One region of the Mucilaginibacter sp. 21P genome, then DNA from elsewhere that is predicted to be linked to it. Evidence: riboswitches for the same ligand, from Rfam matches in the RefSeq annotation. Region 1 holds a riboswitch; each other region holds the start of a gene.

Region 1 (4,187 bases):
GGTCATCAACGCGTGCAGGTCTTGTTTAATGGCTTCCAGGTCTAATGATTTAAACTCTTCGGCATAGTTAAACTGCTCATCCATCGGGTTGGTAAGCTGCGAATTTTGGCGTAAAATATTCAGCTTAAGCTGGTTTGGCCACCAATCGCGGTTGCGTGTACCGCCACCTGCGGTGTTATGAGTCAAAGTGCCATTGTGGAAAGGGCATTTGCTGATGTCGTTCGAATTGTTTTCCATGTTAAAATTGATTGGTTAGTATCTGATGATTAACAAATGTGAAGGTAGGAGTTAAACAAACACAATACCAATCGAATTTTTCGATAACGAATAGGGAAAAGTTATATGCAGAGCTGTGAGGGGAGTAGAGTTAGGAGCGTTTGCCGATTGACTCACCCCGACATTGCTGACGCTTGTCGACCCTCTCTTCGCTGTGCGAAAAGAGGGTAAGGATAGTTATCCCTCTGGTGCATGCAGCGGAGAGGGTCCGGCGTGGCGCAGACCGGGTGAGTAAATTTAGGTTTTGAAAATATCAGCAGTTGCTTTATGCCGCTAAAGGCTGCAATAAAGCAGATAATACATTTACCACCCGATTAATCTCTTCAGCGGTGTTGAACCGGCTAAATGAGAAACGTACGGTGTGACGCCCCGGACGAATTTTTAATGCCTGTAATACGTGTGAGGCGGCCCCGGTTGAGCAGGCACTGCCACCGGATACTGCTATGCCTTGTTCGTCCAAACATCGCAGCAGATCGTCCCCGGTATTGGGCAGGCAAACGCTAAGCACCGTGTATAAACTTTTATCTGCGTTGGCAGAATTGCCATTAAAGCTAACGCCGCTGATATTATCTAACAAGCCTGCCACCAACTGGTCTTTTAGTGATTGTATATATAGTTGATGTTGATCCAGATCGGCATAAGCCAGTTGCAGCGCTTTAATAAGGCCTACTATGCCTGCTATGTTTTCTGTACCGGCGCGTAATTTTGCTTCCTGACCGCCGCCGTGCAGCAGTTGGGTTATGGGAGACTCCTTGCGGCAGTATAAAAATCCCACGCCCTTTGGCCCGTGAAATTTATGTGCCGATGCTGCAAGATAATGAACCTTCAGCTTTTGCAGATCATGAACGTAGTGACCTATTGTTTGTACCGTATCGGTATGGAAAAGCGCTTTATATTCTTCGCAAAGTTCGCCAATTGCAGCTATATCATTTAAGTTGCCTATCTCGTTATTTGCATGCATTACCGATACAAAGCTTTTTGGATGCTGTTGTAGCAAGCTTTCCAGATGTACAAGGTCCAATGTCCCCTGAGCATCATGTTCGATGTAGCTTATTTTGATCTTACCTTTTCTCTCAAATTGTTGCAGTGTGTGCAGTACTGCATGGTGTTCAAATTTGGTAGTGATAACGTGCTCAACTTCTGCGCCGTAAATAGCCGAATGGATGGCGGTATTGTCTGCCTCGGTGCCCCCGGATGTGAATATGATCTCCTCCGGACTGGCGTTTAATAATTGCGCAATGGTTTTGCGGCAACTATCCAGCGTAGCTTTAACTTCTCTGCCAAACGCATGATGAGATGAAGCATTGCCAAAGTGCTGCAGGTAAAACGGCGTCATGGCTTCAAATACTTGTTTATCTAATGGAGTTGTTGCGGCGTTATCAAGGTAAATTTTCATATGTTAAATAAATTAATGTCTTTATGAAACTTACCAGTTCACCGGGGCTTGGCAGCAGAACGCTGCTATTGCTTATCTTTCTCCATTAATTACAGGAGCAGGATTTAGCACCTTTTACCAAAGTGGTACAGGTTGCTAAGACGTCAAAGGGCCATTCCCTCGGTCTTTCTGGATAAGTTTTAAAGAACGTTTCGACAGCAAATATACAAATAATATATAAAGTCTATAGTTTTATAGATTTTTTTTGATTTTTCATTTTAGGTGTTTACTTTTGTCCTGTCCGATAAGAAAAACAACATGAGCATCAACGCTAAAATATCTACGTCCGCTGTTAAATCAAGCTTCTCTCAAAGGCTTGGTTATTGTTGTTGTTGATTTCGGCATCTCGTTAAAATCTTTTGATTTTATGATTTTATATAATAGGTCGTTTCGGTCTGTGATTCACACTATTTTTCAAACAATAAATATTTTAAAAACAATCTTCTAAAGCCCCTCTCCAAAGAAAAGGGGTGGGGAGAAGCTAAGGTTAGGTGGCCGAGTGGCGAGGCACGGGTCTGCAACACCTGTTACAGCGGTTCAAATCCGATTCTAACCTCTAAATAAAACAAAAGGCGGGGTGGCCGAGTGGTTAGGCGGGCGTCTGCAAAACGCCATACAACGGTTCGAATCCGTTCTCACGCCTCTTTTAAGTTTCTCATCTCAGGTTTATAATTGGTTACAAAGTGCCCCTGCCCAACAGGGGCCTTTGTTGTTTATGTCTGAACCCGAATTGAAAGAATTTGAGGAATAACAGAATTATAAAAATTCAGCAAATTATTTTAATTCGGGTCCATACAAAAAAAGGCTGCGAAATTTCGCAGCCTTTACAATGAAGTTTTTTAATTATCAATTCACATCGAACCATAATTTGGTAGTTAATGCGTCAGCGCCCTGGCTGGCAACTGCAGCTTTGTAGCTGGTGCCATTAAGCGATTGCTCTGTACCGGGGTAGATAAACCTTAGCGGTATCTTGCCTCCAAGTGTACCGGCAACTGCCGGGGTAAGTTGCGGATAATCCAGGCGTCGCCATTCGGCATAAGCCTCTAATCCCTGGCCAAATAGCGCAATCCATTTTTGTTCGCCTATTGATTTACGATAGTTAGCCGCATCATATGCAACGCTGCTTTGAGCCAGGTAGGTGTTTATATCGGCGGTGCCTATACCGTATTGCGTTAATGATGCGGTTATAGCCTGCCTGTACAAATCGGCAGCGTTGCCGGCAATAAAACCGCGTTGGGCAGCTTCGGCCTGGTCAAATAGTACTTCAGCATAACTGATGATCACTGCCGGTGCGCTTGGCGCTAAAAAGTAGGTGCCCGGTTTTGATGTTTTCGTAAAGCCATAGCTGCTGGCATCACCTACCAAAAGTCCGTTTGGCAAGCCAACATAAGTTTGTGGTGTAGCATCCTTTGTTTTGCTGGCATAAACCGGCAGGCGCGGGTCATTTAATGCAAAAAGCTTATCTACAATTGTTTTGCTGATGCGGTAATCATCCCTGGTATCAAACAAATTGCTGATAGGGTTTTGGTTAGGCGATGCCGCGTAAACCAGTTGTGCGGTTTCGCTGTTACTGCTGATGTAACCGCTGCCATCCGCTTGAATGTCGGCCAGTACCTGCTTTGCTTTTTCAGGCTCGCGGTCTGCAATGCGCAGGGCAATACGTAAACGCAGCGAGTTGGCAAATTTTTTCCATAGCAGTATCTGGTTTGCGCCGCTGCTGGTGCCATAGATGATGTCGCCTGCAATTGCAGGACCTGAAGGGCTAAGGAAGGTTTGAGCCGATTTCAGATCATCGAGGATGGCAAAATACACATCCTTTTGTTTGTCGTAAGCAGGTGTCAGGAATTCGTTAATGCTTGCTGCCTGCGTGTAAGGCACATCGCCATAATTATCAGTTAGCAATTGGAAAGCCCATGATCTTAGTACTAAAGCAACTCCTTTATAATTAGGGTTAGCTTGTGCATCGGCAATTTTTACAAGTGCGTTAAGATTCACAACCCCTCTTGAATAACCTGTACCCCAAAGCTCATTAAAGGATGTACTGGTATAGATATACCTGTCGGGGTCGGTATACTGTATCTTGGCCCAGTTTTGTACCCAAAGCAAGCTGGCGTCCATATTATTGGATGTCCCCCAGTAAGTATCTGCCAAAGCTTTTGTTACGCCTGTTAAGATATAATCCGGCTGACCGGTTTCTGACGCGTTTGGATTTTTGTTGATATCCTCAATCGTTTTTTTGCAGGCTGTTGCCGATAAAAGCAGTGTTCCTGATATGATGGTGGCTAAATATTTAATTTTCATTGTTTTAGAATTTGAGGTTCACGTTAAAACCAAGGTTACGTACAGTAGGCAGCGTAAGGTCTTCTAAACCTTGTGCGTTACCGCTGTTAAATGCTGTTTCAGGATCAATGTTGGGTACCTTTTTGTGTATGATCCAAAGGTTACGGCCAACCAATGATACTGTTGCCGATTGCAG
Region 2 (4,187 bases), 2.2 Mb from region 1:
TGGTGGCTGCCCCTAACGAGCCTGTACATTTACCACCTGTGCTGGTTGTAATGTGCAGCTGATGGTTCACCAGGTCGAGATCTATCTGAAAAATACCATCCTCGTAAGGGATGCTTCCGGTAGTTAAGCCATTAGCGCTCACATACAAAGTAACCTGCCAGGAGTGGTTTATCCAAGGCGATTTTTTCAAACGTACCTTGCCTATCATCTGCGTCCACATGTGTACGGTGGCAATGGTATCTTTCAGGTAATGAAAATCAAGAACAGGCCAGTTGTGTGTTGATTTGCTCATAATGGTACTACAAGTGAGGGGGAGGAATTGTTGGAGCCTCACCCCAACCCCTCTCCAAAGGAGAGGGGCTTTGTCTTTACCCTCTTTTCGCGCAGCGAAGAGGGGGTCGACAAGCGTAGCGGTGTCGGGGTGAGTTAATTGACGAGTTGACTCACCCCGTCCCTATTGCTATCGGGATGCGCGACCCTTTCTGCTACGCAAAGAGGATGAGGAAATAAGCCATGTCATTGCGAGGAGTCCCGATGGCTATCGGGACGACGTGGCAATCTCCTCGCGTGGCACTAACGCGATGAGATTGCCGCGCTATCGCTCGCAATGACACGGTTCTTTTTTACACGTGTCTTTCTTAAGAAGGATTGGCGTATGCCTAAAAAAGCAATGGGCCTTGCGGCCCAATTACTTTAGTTAGCAGTTTAGTAGTTTGATGCCGCGGGTAGATTCGAACTACCGTGTAAGGTTTTGCAGGCCCTCACCTATCCTCTCGGTCACGCGGCTTAAAATTTTCAGAAGCCTTATTTATTAGGCTGCGGCGTAGTTCTCAGGTAAGGTTTCACCTCTTTGAAACCTTTAGGGAACTTAGCCGGAATATCTTCGGTTTTTATGGCCGGTAACACTACCACATCCTCACCGTCTTTCCAATCGGCCGGGGTAGCAACGCTGTGGTAAGCGGTTAACTGCAACGAATCTATCACCCTTAAGATTTCCTGAAAGTTGCGGCCGGTTGATGCCGGGTAGCTAATGATCAGTTTGATCTTTTTGTCGGGACCGATGATGAACAATGAACGTACGGTAGCCGTTAGCGAAGCATTAGGGTGGATCATATCATAGGCCTCAGAGATCTTACGGTCCTCATCGCCGATAATGGGGAAAGTTACCTCTACGTTCTGCGTTTCGTTAATGTCGTTGATCCAGCCTTTGTGCGATTCAACGTTATCAGTGCTTAAAGCAAGCACCTTTACGTTACGTTTCTCAAATTCGTCTTTTAATGCAGCCGTTTTTCCCAACTCGGTAGTACATACCGGGGTATAATCGGCAGGATGCGAGAAAAGTACCCCCCAGCCATCGCCAAGGTATTCGTAAAGGTCAATTTCGCCTTTTGATGTTTGCGCCTTAAAGTTTGGGGCATCGTCGCCAATTCTTAAACTCATGGTTCTAATTTTTTAAGTTGAATATTTAAACAGCTTTTAAATAAGCCTGCTATTGGTAAAATAGTTTCAATAATATATCCGGAAGTAAGCGATAGATGGGCTGTAACAGTGATATCCTGCGGCAATGCAGGTCGTTTAAATCAGCTTATCTGTCTCAGTACTAATTAGTACAAAGCAGGAATTAGCACCTTTTACCAAGCGGTACAGGTTGCTAAGACTTCGCAGGGCCCTTCCCTCGGTCTTTCTGGATAAGTATATTTAAAGAACGATAACGATACAAAAATAAATAAAAACTACAAATTTGGTAGTCTTTTATTTAAAATATTATAAGTTATTGATAATGAGGGATAAATATTTAAGAATAGCAATACTGACAATTTTTTGTCAGCGTTCACGGTGTTCACAAGTGTTCATGGCGTGAACGTGAACACCTGTAAAAGCCGCTTTAACGACAGTTGATAATGGCAATTTGTCCCATATCAGCTTAAAAACAGAAGGCGATGCGATCAATTGCATCGCCTTCTACCCTAAGACTAACATATAACTAAGCCTATTTGCCGTTCAGTTTTTTGATCAACTCTACCTCTTCAGGCTTGTAAGGAGTACCATCCTTGCGGAAAATATCATGGAACCACTCTTTGGGTTCGCCGCCATTTGGCATTGGGGTGTCCCAGGCATAAATGGTGTTGGTTTTACCGGCTACGAAGCCCCAGTTAAGCGCACCAACATTCTCTTTCTTTAACATGGGCATAACCGTTTCAAAGCGACTGTTGCGCGTGCGGGCCATGTATTCGGTACAGATCAACGGCCTGCCGTGTGTTTTCAGCATCTGGATGGTTTTCAAATGCGAAGGCTCCTCAGTGTAATCGTGGTAAGTGATCACGTCAGAATTTAACGCCTGGTAAGCGTTTAGCTTCTCAAACGACCAATCCCACAAACCAACAGATAGCGGCTGTGAAGGGTTTACCGCTCTTGCCCAGGTAAACACTTTTACCAGCAGGTCCATTGAGGCATCTTTCTTTTTAGAGTTGCCCGGCTCGTTGTAAAGGTCCCAAAGCAATATGCGTTTATCGTTTTTAAAGGCGGTCATTACGTCGGTTACGTAAGCTTTTAGCATAGCTTCCTGGCCAGGCGTACCCAGGCGGTTACCCGGATCCTGCAGCCAACCTGAATTATGTACGCCGGTTTTTGGCGCAGGCTGTTTACCAATTTTTGCATCAGCGTTCCAGCAATCATCAAAAAAAACAAACATGGTTTTAATATGGTGCTTATCTGCAATGGCTAAATAATCGTCTATGCGTTTTTTAAAGCCGGGTTTACCCTGTTGCCAGGCAAGACTGTATAAGAACACACGCATAGTATTAAAGCCTATCCCCTCCGCGTAGCCTAATTCTTTGTCTATGGTTTTAGGATCAAAGCTATCAGCCTGCCACATTTCTAACTGGTTGATAGCCGTGCTGGGTATAAAATCAGCGCCGCTCATCCATTTGTGTTGCGCATACCAGGTGTTTGCTTTAGCCGCCGGCCATACTTTGGCTACCGGAGCGTTTTGTGCAATTGTATTAACAGAAGTGGTGCTGATAAATGCCGCAGCAAGGGCTGTTAACAAAGTAAATCTCATAAGTTTTTAAATTGGTAGCGGTAAACTTATAAAAAAATGTCAATAGTACATATATCATAAGAAAACAGATCTGTTGAATCAGCAATATTTGTGATATTAAAAATATTGATAATCATAAAAGTTGTAAAACACTTAAATTAAGTAGCTTGTCGTCTTAAAATATATAGTATTTTTACACGGTTAATTTTAATAACCAAACAGAAAAGCAAACGTATACACGCGATAGTTTTAGCCGATTGAGTTTCGATTTTGTGAGCATGACGAATTGATCAACCCCTCATAAACCAAGGGTTAATCAATTTTACGAAACAAGAAATTCTTGTTTCCCTGCTCGAAATTTTAAACAACAAATAGTTGTACTTGCGGCTTTGGCATATTATTTACAATAACACGGCGTTACAGAATGAATTTTTGATAATTGCGTGAATGACTTTGACAGACGGACATACTTTTGACGGTGAGAGCCTGTCTTATATAGCACATCTTATAGATAACAAGGACATTGGTATTTGGGAGTACCACAACCAAAGCAAAGAGCTTAAATGGTCTAAGGGTTTTTATAATATGTTGGGTTATTCGCCCGGAGAAATTGAATGTTCAAACAATTATTTCTTCGATCATTTACTTTATTACCAGGATAAAGATGCATTCATCAAAGCCACTTACTCCCCAAAACATGATGGTCCACGCGTAGCTCATATCCGCCTGCTTACCAAAAACCAAGGTTACCAATGGTTTGAAAGTACAACTCATCGCCGCGACACAGGTAATGGTAATGTGATGTATGGCTTTCTCACCAACATCAACGCCATAAAACTTGCGCAGGCAAAAAGCGCCGAAAGCGAATTACAGGCTCTTGAGATAGGCCGTATTGCTAAGATAGGTTTGTGGGAGATAGACAGCCGAAGCATGGAGCTTAAATTTAGCCCGGAGGTATATGACATCTTTGAGCTGAGCAATCATATCAAATTAAGCGTTCCGGAAGCCATTGAATTCTTTTTACCACAATATCGCCCGCTGCTCGAAGATGCAGTTAACCAGGCACTAACACTCTGCAAGCCATATGATATTGAGGTTGAGTTCCGTACAGCTAAAAACAATATTATTTGGGTTAAATGCAGGGCTG
Region 3 (4,187 bases), 1.8 Mb from region 1:
GCCAACAAGTATATGCTGAGCGAGAATTGGCTGGAGATGCATAAGATCTTCGTACCAGATGAACAGGCCAACATGAAGGCGACCATCCTTGGGGCTATCTTTCACCTTAAAAAGCAAAAGGTTGGCAAAATACTGGAGAGCCTGCGTAAACAACTGCAAACTACTTTAGAAGCCGCCGACCAGGAAATACTGCTTAACCAGTACATGCACATGAAAAAGGTAGAGAAACATATATCGGATTACTTAGGATCTGTTATACTCAAATAATGGCCCTTCACAACGATCTCGGTAAACAAGGCGAAACACTTGCCAAAGCTTTTTTGGAAGCTGCCGGCTACGAGATATTGGACGAAAACTGGGTTTTCGGCAAAGCAGAGATAGACTTAATTGCTTATAAAAACAAGGTGATTATATTTACCGAAGTTAAAGCGCGTAGCGGCACGGGCTTTGGCCTGCCCGAGGATTTTGTAGATACCCGCAAGCAAAACCTGCTGGCCCATGCTGCAGATGAATACATTTATTTAATGAACCATAACGGCGAAGTGCGGTTTGACATAATATCTGTGCTTTTTAACCGTAATAATACCCATACCATAAAACATATTGAAGATGCCTTTTGGCCTTCTGCCACCTAACACAAAATGAATAAAAAATTAGTGCTCCTGGCCTTTGCGGCTTCCCTGCTTGCTTACGGCTGCCATACTGATACCGATAATGCCCAGCAAGACCTTACCGTTAGCCCTGATGCCGGCACCACTTACAAGGCAGGTCAGCAGGTTGAAATAAAAGTAAATTTCCCGAAGGATGCCAAGATAGATTCTGTAGTGTACCTGGTTGATAGCACCCGCATCGGTTCAAAAAAAGACCAGACCGGCGTTACGCTAAAAACCGACAGCCTCAGTTTAGGTGCACGCACCATTACCGCCAAGGTTTACCAACCCGGCGCCGCTGCGCAGGATGTTACCACCAACATCGTATTGTTGCCCGCAAAAGCACCGGAGGAGCTAACGTTTACTGTAGAAAAGGTTTTTCCGCATGATACCAGTCTTTACACCGAAGGCTTGATATATGACAACAACGGCTTTTATGAAAGCAGCGGTGGTTATGCCCAACCTCCAGCCGGTGTGCCTGCCGATGGCCAGTCTAAACTGGTAAAAACGACCCTGCCAAGTGGTAAAATTGTTCAGCAGAAAATGATCGACCCTAAGGTGTTTGGCGAAGGAATTGTGGTTATCGGCGATAAGATAATGATGCTTACCTGGAAAGAAAAGATAGGCTACGTTTTTGACCGCAAGACGTTCGATCTGAAAAACACCTTTAATAACAACGTGGGTGTTGAAGGCTGGGGCACGACCTACGATGGTAATAAGATCTACATGGATGATAGCACCAACCGCATCTGGTTCCTGAATAAAGACACTTACCAGCAAACCGGCTATATTGATGTTTATGATGATAAAGGGCCTGTTAACGAGATCAACGAGTTGGAATATATTGATGGTAAGATCTACGCCAATGTTTACAAAACCGAAAACATCCTGGTGATAGACCCAAAAACAGGTGCAGTACTGCAGCGTGCTAACATGGCTGATATGTACCCGGCAAGCAAGCGTAATATTGAGGCTGATGTGCTTAATGGCATCGCTTATGACAAAGCCACCAAGCGCATATTTGTTACCGGCAAAAAATGGGATAAGCTGTTCCAGGTTAAGTTCAGCAAAAAATAATAAAAGAGGCAGCCATCGGGCTGCCTTTTACGTTCATTAGGATTCGCAGCATGAACGTAAATATAGTTGTGAGATGCAACCCCGTTTCATTTGCACTTTACAACATTATTATTCATCTTTGCACTGCTTATGGAGAAAGACGGAGGGATTAGACCCTGCGATGTCTTAGCAACCTGTTACTTAACAAGGTGCTACATTCTACCCGGACCAGCAATACTGCCCGGGACAGATAAGTGAAAGTCAACCGTTAACACCCCGACTTTTCGAAATAAGTCTTCGTAGTATTAAGTAATTAGTATCAAGTATCAGGATTTTTTCTTGTGCAAGATATGATATGGTATCCATGCGGTACTTGCTACTTGATACTCGCTACTTGATACCGAAAAATGGACATTAGAAAAGAACTACAGAAACGCATCCTGGTAATTGACGGGGCAATGGGCACCATGATACAGCGGTACGAACTAACGGAAGCTGATTTTCGTGGGGAGCGTTTCCGTGATCATCCGTCAGACCTTAAGGGCAACAATGACCTGTTGAACCTTACCCGTCCGGATGTGATCAAGGCTATACATAAAGAGTACCTGGAGGCCGGTGCCGATATCATCGAAACCAATACTTTCAGCACTCAGCGCATTTCCCTGGCTGATTATCACATGGAAGATCTGGGCTACGAGCTAAGCTACGAGGGTGCCCGCCTTGCCCGTGAAGCTGCTGATGAATATACTGCCCTTACGCCTGATAAACCGCGCTTTGTGGCCGGTGCAGTTGGCCCTACCAACCGTACGGCATCGTTATCACCTGATGTAAACGACCCGGGTTACCGTGCTGTTACCTTTGATGACCTGGCCGAGGCTTACTATGAGCAGGTACGCGGTTTGGTTGATGGCGGATCGGACGTATTATTGGTTGAAACCATTTTTGATACGTTGAATGCCAAAGCGGCACTATTTGCAATAGATAGATATAAACAGGAATGTTTGGCTGCCGGTAAAGATTACGCAGCTTTCCGCCCTACGGGTGGAATCATGATCTCCGGAACGATTACCGATGCATCAGGCCGTACGTTATCAGGCCAAACAGTTGAGGCTTTCTGGAACTCCGTTAGTCATGCTAATTTATTGTCGGTTGGTTTAAATTGTGCCTTGGGTGCCCGCGAAATGCGCCCGCACTTAGAGGAGTTATCTGAAAAGGCTGGTGTGTTTATTTCAGCCTACCCTAACGCAGGTTTGCCTAACGAGTTTGGTGCCTATGATGAAACCCCGCACGAAACCGCCCACCAGGTTGACGATTTCATAAAAGCCGGCCTGGTGAATATCGTTGGTGGTTGTTGTGGTACCACGCCAGATCATATCAAATGTATTGCTGATAAAGCGGCGAAATATCCGCCCCGCGCTATTCCGGAGATAAAGCCTTATTTGCGCCTAAGCGGCTTAGAAGCTGTTACGCTAACGCCGGAGACCAACTTTGTAAACATTGGTGAGCGTACCAACATCACCGGTTCGCCAAAATTCTCTAAACTCATCCTTGCCGAAAATTACGAGGAAGCCCTTTCTGTTGCTTTACAGCAGGTAGAAGGCGGTGCCCAGGTTATCGATATTAACATGGACGAGGGGATGATCGACTCTGAAGCCGTAATGGTGAAATTCCTGAACCTGGTTGCCAGCGAGCCGGATATTGCCAAACTGCCCATCATGGTCGATTCATCAAAATGGAGCGTACTGGAAGCTGGTTTAAAATGTTTACAGGGCAAGGGAATTGTAAACTCCATCTCCCTTAAAGAAGGCGAGGAAAAGTTTAAAGAATATGCCCGCAAGATATTAAGCTATGGCGCTGCCACGGTGGTGATGGCCTTTGATGAGACCGGTCAGGCCGATTCACTGGAGCGCCGTAAAGAGATCTGCGAACGCAGCTACCGTATCCTGGTTGATGAGGTTGGTTTCCCGCCGCAGGATATTATTTTCGACCCCAACATCCTTACCGTTGCAACCGGTTTGGAAGAACATAACAATTACGCGGTAGACTTTATTGAGGCTACCCGCTGGATAAAACAAAACCTGCCACATGCCAAGGTAAGCGGTGGGGTGAGTAACATTTCCTTCTCGTTCCGCGGTAATAACGTGGTGCGCGAAGCCATGCACTCGGCCTTCCTTTACCATGCCATAAAAGCCGGCCTGGATATGGGTATTGTTAACGCCGGTATGCTGGAGGTGTACGAGCAGATCCCGAAAGACCTGTTAGAGCTGGTTGAGGATGTATTGCTTAACCGCCGCCCCGATGCTACTGAGCGCCTGGTTGAATTTGCCGATACTATCAAAAGCAAAGGTAAAGAGGTGGTGCGCGATGAAGAGTGGCGTAAAGGTTCTGTTGAAGAACGCTTGTCGCACTCGCTGGTAAAAGGTATTGTTGAATACCTGGATGCCGATGTGGAAGAAGCCCGGCAGAAATATGCCCGCCCGT
Region 4 (4,187 bases), 1.1 Mb from region 1:
GTCCCTGTCTGTAGTGAATAACTCTTTTGGTAAAGAACGGTCTTTCTCAGGGTTTTTGATGGCAATCTTTACGATCTCCAGGTTAAGGTTCTTTGTTTTGATGATATCGTACAGTCCCTGGCCCACAACGCCGAAGCCGAAGAGACCAATGGTAAGTTTTTTGCTCATTAAGCTATTTTTTGTAATTCAATAATTTTTCCCTTTACATCCGTTTTCAGGAAGGATGTGATCACCTTTGTAAGGTCTTCGGTCTCTATCAGGAAACCATCGTGACCATAAAACGAGTCTAATTCGGCAAAAGCCGATTTAGGTATATGCCTGAATAGGTATTGCTGTTCCTCAATAGGGAACAATACGTCTGACTTGATGCCAATTACCAAAGTGCGCGCCTTTACCAGGCCCAAAGCTTTATCAACTCCACCACGGCCACGGCCAACGTTGTGCGAATCCATCGCTTTTGACAAAAACCAGTAGCTGTAAGCATTAAAACGGTTCACAAGTTTTTGTCCCTGGTAGTTTTGATAGCTTGCTGCTTTAAAGCTCTCGGGTATCTCGTCGCTGTCTTCATGTTGAGTAATGCCGTAAGTTTTGTAATTACGGTAGGATAGGAGCGCGATACTTCTGGCTGCTTTTAATCCCTTTGCACCGCCATCTATACTACCTGCCTGGAAGGTACGGTCGGCGTTGATGGCCAAACGTTGCGATTCGTTAAACGCAATGCCCCATGGTGAGTGGTTGGCATTGGTGGCGATCAATATCAGGTTCTTGATACGATCCTGCTCAATAATGCTCCACTCCAATGCTTGCTGGCCGCCTAAAGAGCCACCCAATAATATTTCTATCTTATCGATAGCTAAATGGTCAGCCAGTAACTGGTGAGCTTTTACAATATCCCTGATGGTATATTCCGGAAATGCCAAAAAATAGGGTTGACCGGTTGCCGGGTTGTTGCTTAGCGGGTTAACTGTTCCATATGGCGAACCCAGAACATTAGCACAAATAATAAAATATTCATCAGGGTTAAAATGGTCTTCTGGGCCAAACAGGCCTTTCCACCAGTCGAAAACATCGGAATTTGCAGTGAGGGCATGGCATACCCACACTACATTATCCCGGTTTTTGTTGAGGGTACCGTAAGTATTGTAACCTACTTCAATACCTTGTAGTTTACGGCCCGATTCAAGTTCGAAAGTCCCTGTATAAGTAAAGGTTTGTGTACTCATTTCTTCTTTTTCAGTTATAGAGGAGCGGCTGCCTGGCAACCACTCTCTACAACTATCACTTAAAAACTAAAAAACTATTAAAAGGTCTTTATGCATATGCTAACTGACCGATCTTGACAAATGCCTGCTCAAAATCGGCTTTAATATCATCTATATGTTCAATACCAACGGCAACGCGCAGCAGGGCAGGGGTAACACCGGCAGATAACTGCTCGGCATCGCTCAGTTGTTGGTGCGTAGTTACTGATGGTTGTATAATTAATGTTTTTGAATCGCCTACATTAGCTAAATGACTAACCAATTTAAGGTTATCGATAACGGCCGACGCATTTTCCTGCCCGCCTTTTACTTCAAAAGACAACACAGCGCCAAAGCCATTCTTCAGATATTTTTTAGCGTTGGTGTGGTTTGGTGACGATTCCAGTCCCGGGTAGTTCACTTTTTCTACTTGCGGATGTCGCTCCAACCATTTAGCTAACTCAAGTGCATTATCTACATGGCGTTGTACTCTTAATGACAGAGTTTCCAGTCCTTGGATGTTTAACCAGGAATTGAATGGTGATTGCGAAGGGCCAAAATCACGCAAGCCTTCCACACGGGCACGAATGATGAAGTTGATGTTACCAAAAGGGCCATTGATTCCAAACACGTCATTGAATATCAGTCCATGATAGCCTTCGCTCGGCTCGGTAAATTGCGGGAATTTACCGTTACCCCAGTTGTAATTACCGCCATCAACAATTACACCCCCAATGCTGGTGCCGTGGCCATTTATCCATTTGGTTGTAGACTCCACAACGATGTTGGCACCGTGTTGTAACGGGCGGACCAGGTAGCCACCGGCTGCAAAAGTATTATCTACAATCAGCGGCAGATCATGCTTTTTTGCCAATGCCGCTACTTGATCAAAGTCAGGAATGTTGAAACCGGGGTTGCCGATTGTTTCTACATAAATGGCTTTGGTTTTAGCATCGATGTGTTTTTCAAGATTTTCGGCGGTATCATCCTCGGCAAAACGTACTTCTATACCAAGGCGTTTAAAAGCTACCTTAAACTGGTTATAGGTGCCTCCATACAAATACGGCGAGGTAACAAAGTTGTCGCCGGCTTGCAGGATATTATTTAAAGCAATGAACTGAGCCGCCTGGCCTGATGCTGTTGCTAAGGCCGCTACACCACCTTCAAGAGCGGCAATGCGTTTCTCAAAAACATCAGTTGTCGGGTTCATCAAACGGGTATAGATGTTGCCAAATTCCTTTAAAGCAAAAAGGTTGGCACCATGCTCGGCGTTGTTAAATACGTAAGACGTGGTTTGATACAAAGGAACTGCGCGTGACCTGGTGGTAGGATCTACTTCCTGACCGGCGTGTAATTGTAGGGTTTCAAATTTTAGTGCAGACATGGTAGTATTTTTTAAGTTGATTTAAACTGAGATTAACTGGCGTGCGGATAGAACTATCCTAAGCAGGGTGACACGTATTTTTCAGGAAACAGAAAAAGGGAACGTGTACTGCATCAACAGCAGCAGCAACACATACAAATACAGCCATTAGCAGGGTTGTATACAGTAAACGTACCCGATTGGGTTTGCGATGTGTTTTGTTGGGCTAAATAAATCAGACTTTTCATGACTATTAATTTATATCCCCCGGGTAAATTATTTTCCGGGACAGGAATTGGCACCTTCTGCACCTTGCAGGGTTGCCAGCGGTTCTCAGAGCCTGATCTCTCGCCGCTTCTTTATAAATCAAAATCCGTGTGAGGGAAAATTGATCATGGTATTGCTACCAAATATTGTTTCAAATATAGGGCAATAGGAAAGTATCTTCCAAATAAAATTTTTAAATAATTGAAAAATAAAGATTACGTGAGTGCGAAAATCAAGCCATAGCCTGCTCCAGATCAGCAATCAGATCATCAATATGCTCTAAACCAACAGAGACCCGCAGTAGATTAAATGGTGTTTTGGTATCCGGCCCTTCAACAGATGCGCGGTGTTCTATTAAACTTTCAACGCCGCCTAAACTCGTTGCCTGCGTAAAAATCTTTAAGGAATTGATTACCTTTTTCGCTTCTTCTTCGCCGCCTTTTAGCGTAAAGGACATCATTGCACCTGGCAGTGTCATTTGTTCTTTTGCCACGCTATACTGCGGGTGCGAAGTTGAGCCCGGATACATGACCTGCTCAACCGCCGCATGATTTTCTAAGAAAGTTGCCAAAAGCTGCGCATTATGTACATGGCCTTTTACACGATACGGAAGCGTTTTAATGCTGCGAACCAAATAGTAGCAATCCATTGGAGAGGGTATGGCGCCACCCATGGTTTGCACATTTCGGATCTTTTCCCACCAATCTGTTTTTTCAGCAGTGATCAACGCGCCGCCCATCAGATCGCTATGGCCGCCAAAATATTTGGTGGTAGAGTGCATCACAACATCGGCACCAAGTGTTAGGGGTTGCTGGCATATCGGTGTTGCAAAGGTGTTGTCACATACCACTTTGATATCGTGTTCGCGGGCTATGGCAACCACCTTTTTTATATCGGTGATCTTAAGCAGCGGGTTTGATGGTGTTTCAACCCATATCAGCCGGGTATTTGTTTTAATATGTGACCTTAGCGTTTCTTCGTTATTTACATCAACAAAGTCAAATTCCAGGATGCCGGCAAAAAGCTGCTTTAGCTGGTTGCGTAATCCGTGGTACATGTCATCAGGCGCAATAATGTGGCTACCAGGCTCAAGGGATTGAAAAACGGCCATACCCGCCGCGTTGCCGGATGAAAAAGCAGCAGCTTCAACCCCTTGATCTAACTTCGCCAAAACCTTTTCTAACGCATCACGGTTTGGGTTAGCTGAGCGACTGTACTGATAACCGGAGGAAAAGCCCCCATCGGCATCGCGCTCAAAGGTTGTAGCCATAACAATTGGCTGCACAACTGCTTTAGTTTTAGTGTCTATGTGGTTT

The links. A riboswitch is a leader RNA that binds a small molecule or an ion and turns the genes downstream of it on or off. The one in region 1 is predicted to bind S-adenosylmethionine.
Region 2: it holds a riboswitch for S-adenosylmethionine, as region 1 does, so the genes downstream of both, INP83_RS19875 (peroxiredoxin) here and INP83_RS10345 (cysteine desulfurase family protein) in region 1, are expected to answer to the same signal.
Region 3: it holds a riboswitch for S-adenosylmethionine, as region 1 does, so the genes downstream of both, metH (methionine synthase) here and INP83_RS10345 (cysteine desulfurase family protein) in region 1, are expected to answer to the same signal.
Region 4: it holds a riboswitch for S-adenosylmethionine, as region 1 does, so the genes downstream of both, INP83_RS15230 (O-acetylhomoserine aminocarboxypropyltransferase/cysteine synthase family protein) here and INP83_RS10345 (cysteine desulfurase family protein) in region 1, are expected to answer to the same signal.

The regions. Positions count from the first base shown of each region.
Region 1 covers NZ_CP063061.1:2,259,143-2,263,329, forward strand. Annotated here, with positions in the region: gene katG (catalase/peroxidase HPI) at 1-237, opposite strand, end outside; gene INP83_RS10345 (cysteine desulfurase family protein) at 542-1,672, opposite strand; SAM riboswitch class I at 1,742-1,851, opposite strand; tRNA gene INP83_RS10350 (tRNA-Cys) at 2,197-2,267, shown strand; tRNA gene INP83_RS10355 (tRNA-Cys) at 2,283-2,354, shown strand; gene INP83_RS10360 (SusD/RagB family nutrient-binding outer membrane lipoprotein) at 2,558-4,012, opposite strand; gene INP83_RS10365 (SusC/RagA family TonB-linked outer membrane protein) at 4,017-4,187, opposite strand, start outside.
Region 2 covers NZ_CP063061.1:4,460,658-4,464,844, forward strand. Annotated here, with positions in the region: gene INP83_RS19865 (DUF5996 family protein) at 1-292, opposite strand, end outside; tRNA gene INP83_RS19870 (tRNA-Cys) at 717-787, opposite strand; gene INP83_RS19875 (peroxiredoxin) at 805-1,440, opposite strand; SAM riboswitch class I at 1,583-1,695, opposite strand; gene INP83_RS19880 (cellulase family glycosylhydrolase) at 1,991-3,061, opposite strand; gene INP83_RS19885 (PAS domain-containing sensor histidine kinase) at 3,488-4,187, shown strand, end outside.
Region 3 covers NZ_CP063061.1:431,094-435,280, forward strand. Annotated here, with positions in the region: gene dnaG (DNA primase) at 1-267, shown strand, start outside; gene INP83_RS01715 (YraN family protein) at 267-635, shown strand; gene INP83_RS01720 (glutaminyl-peptide cyclotransferase) at 642-1,727, shown strand; SAM riboswitch class I at 1,852-1,963, shown strand; gene metH (methionine synthase) at 2,114-4,187, shown strand, end outside.
Region 4 covers NZ_CP063061.1:3,404,243-3,408,429, reverse strand. Annotated here, with positions in the region: gene INP83_RS15240 (homoserine dehydrogenase) at 1-168, opposite strand, end outside; gene metX (homoserine O-acetyltransferase) at 168-1,223, opposite strand; gene INP83_RS15230 (O-acetylhomoserine aminocarboxypropyltransferase/cysteine synthase family protein) at 1,312-2,625, opposite strand; SAM riboswitch class I at 2,860-2,972, opposite strand; gene INP83_RS15225 (PLP-dependent aspartate aminotransferase family protein) at 3,104-4,187, opposite strand, start outside.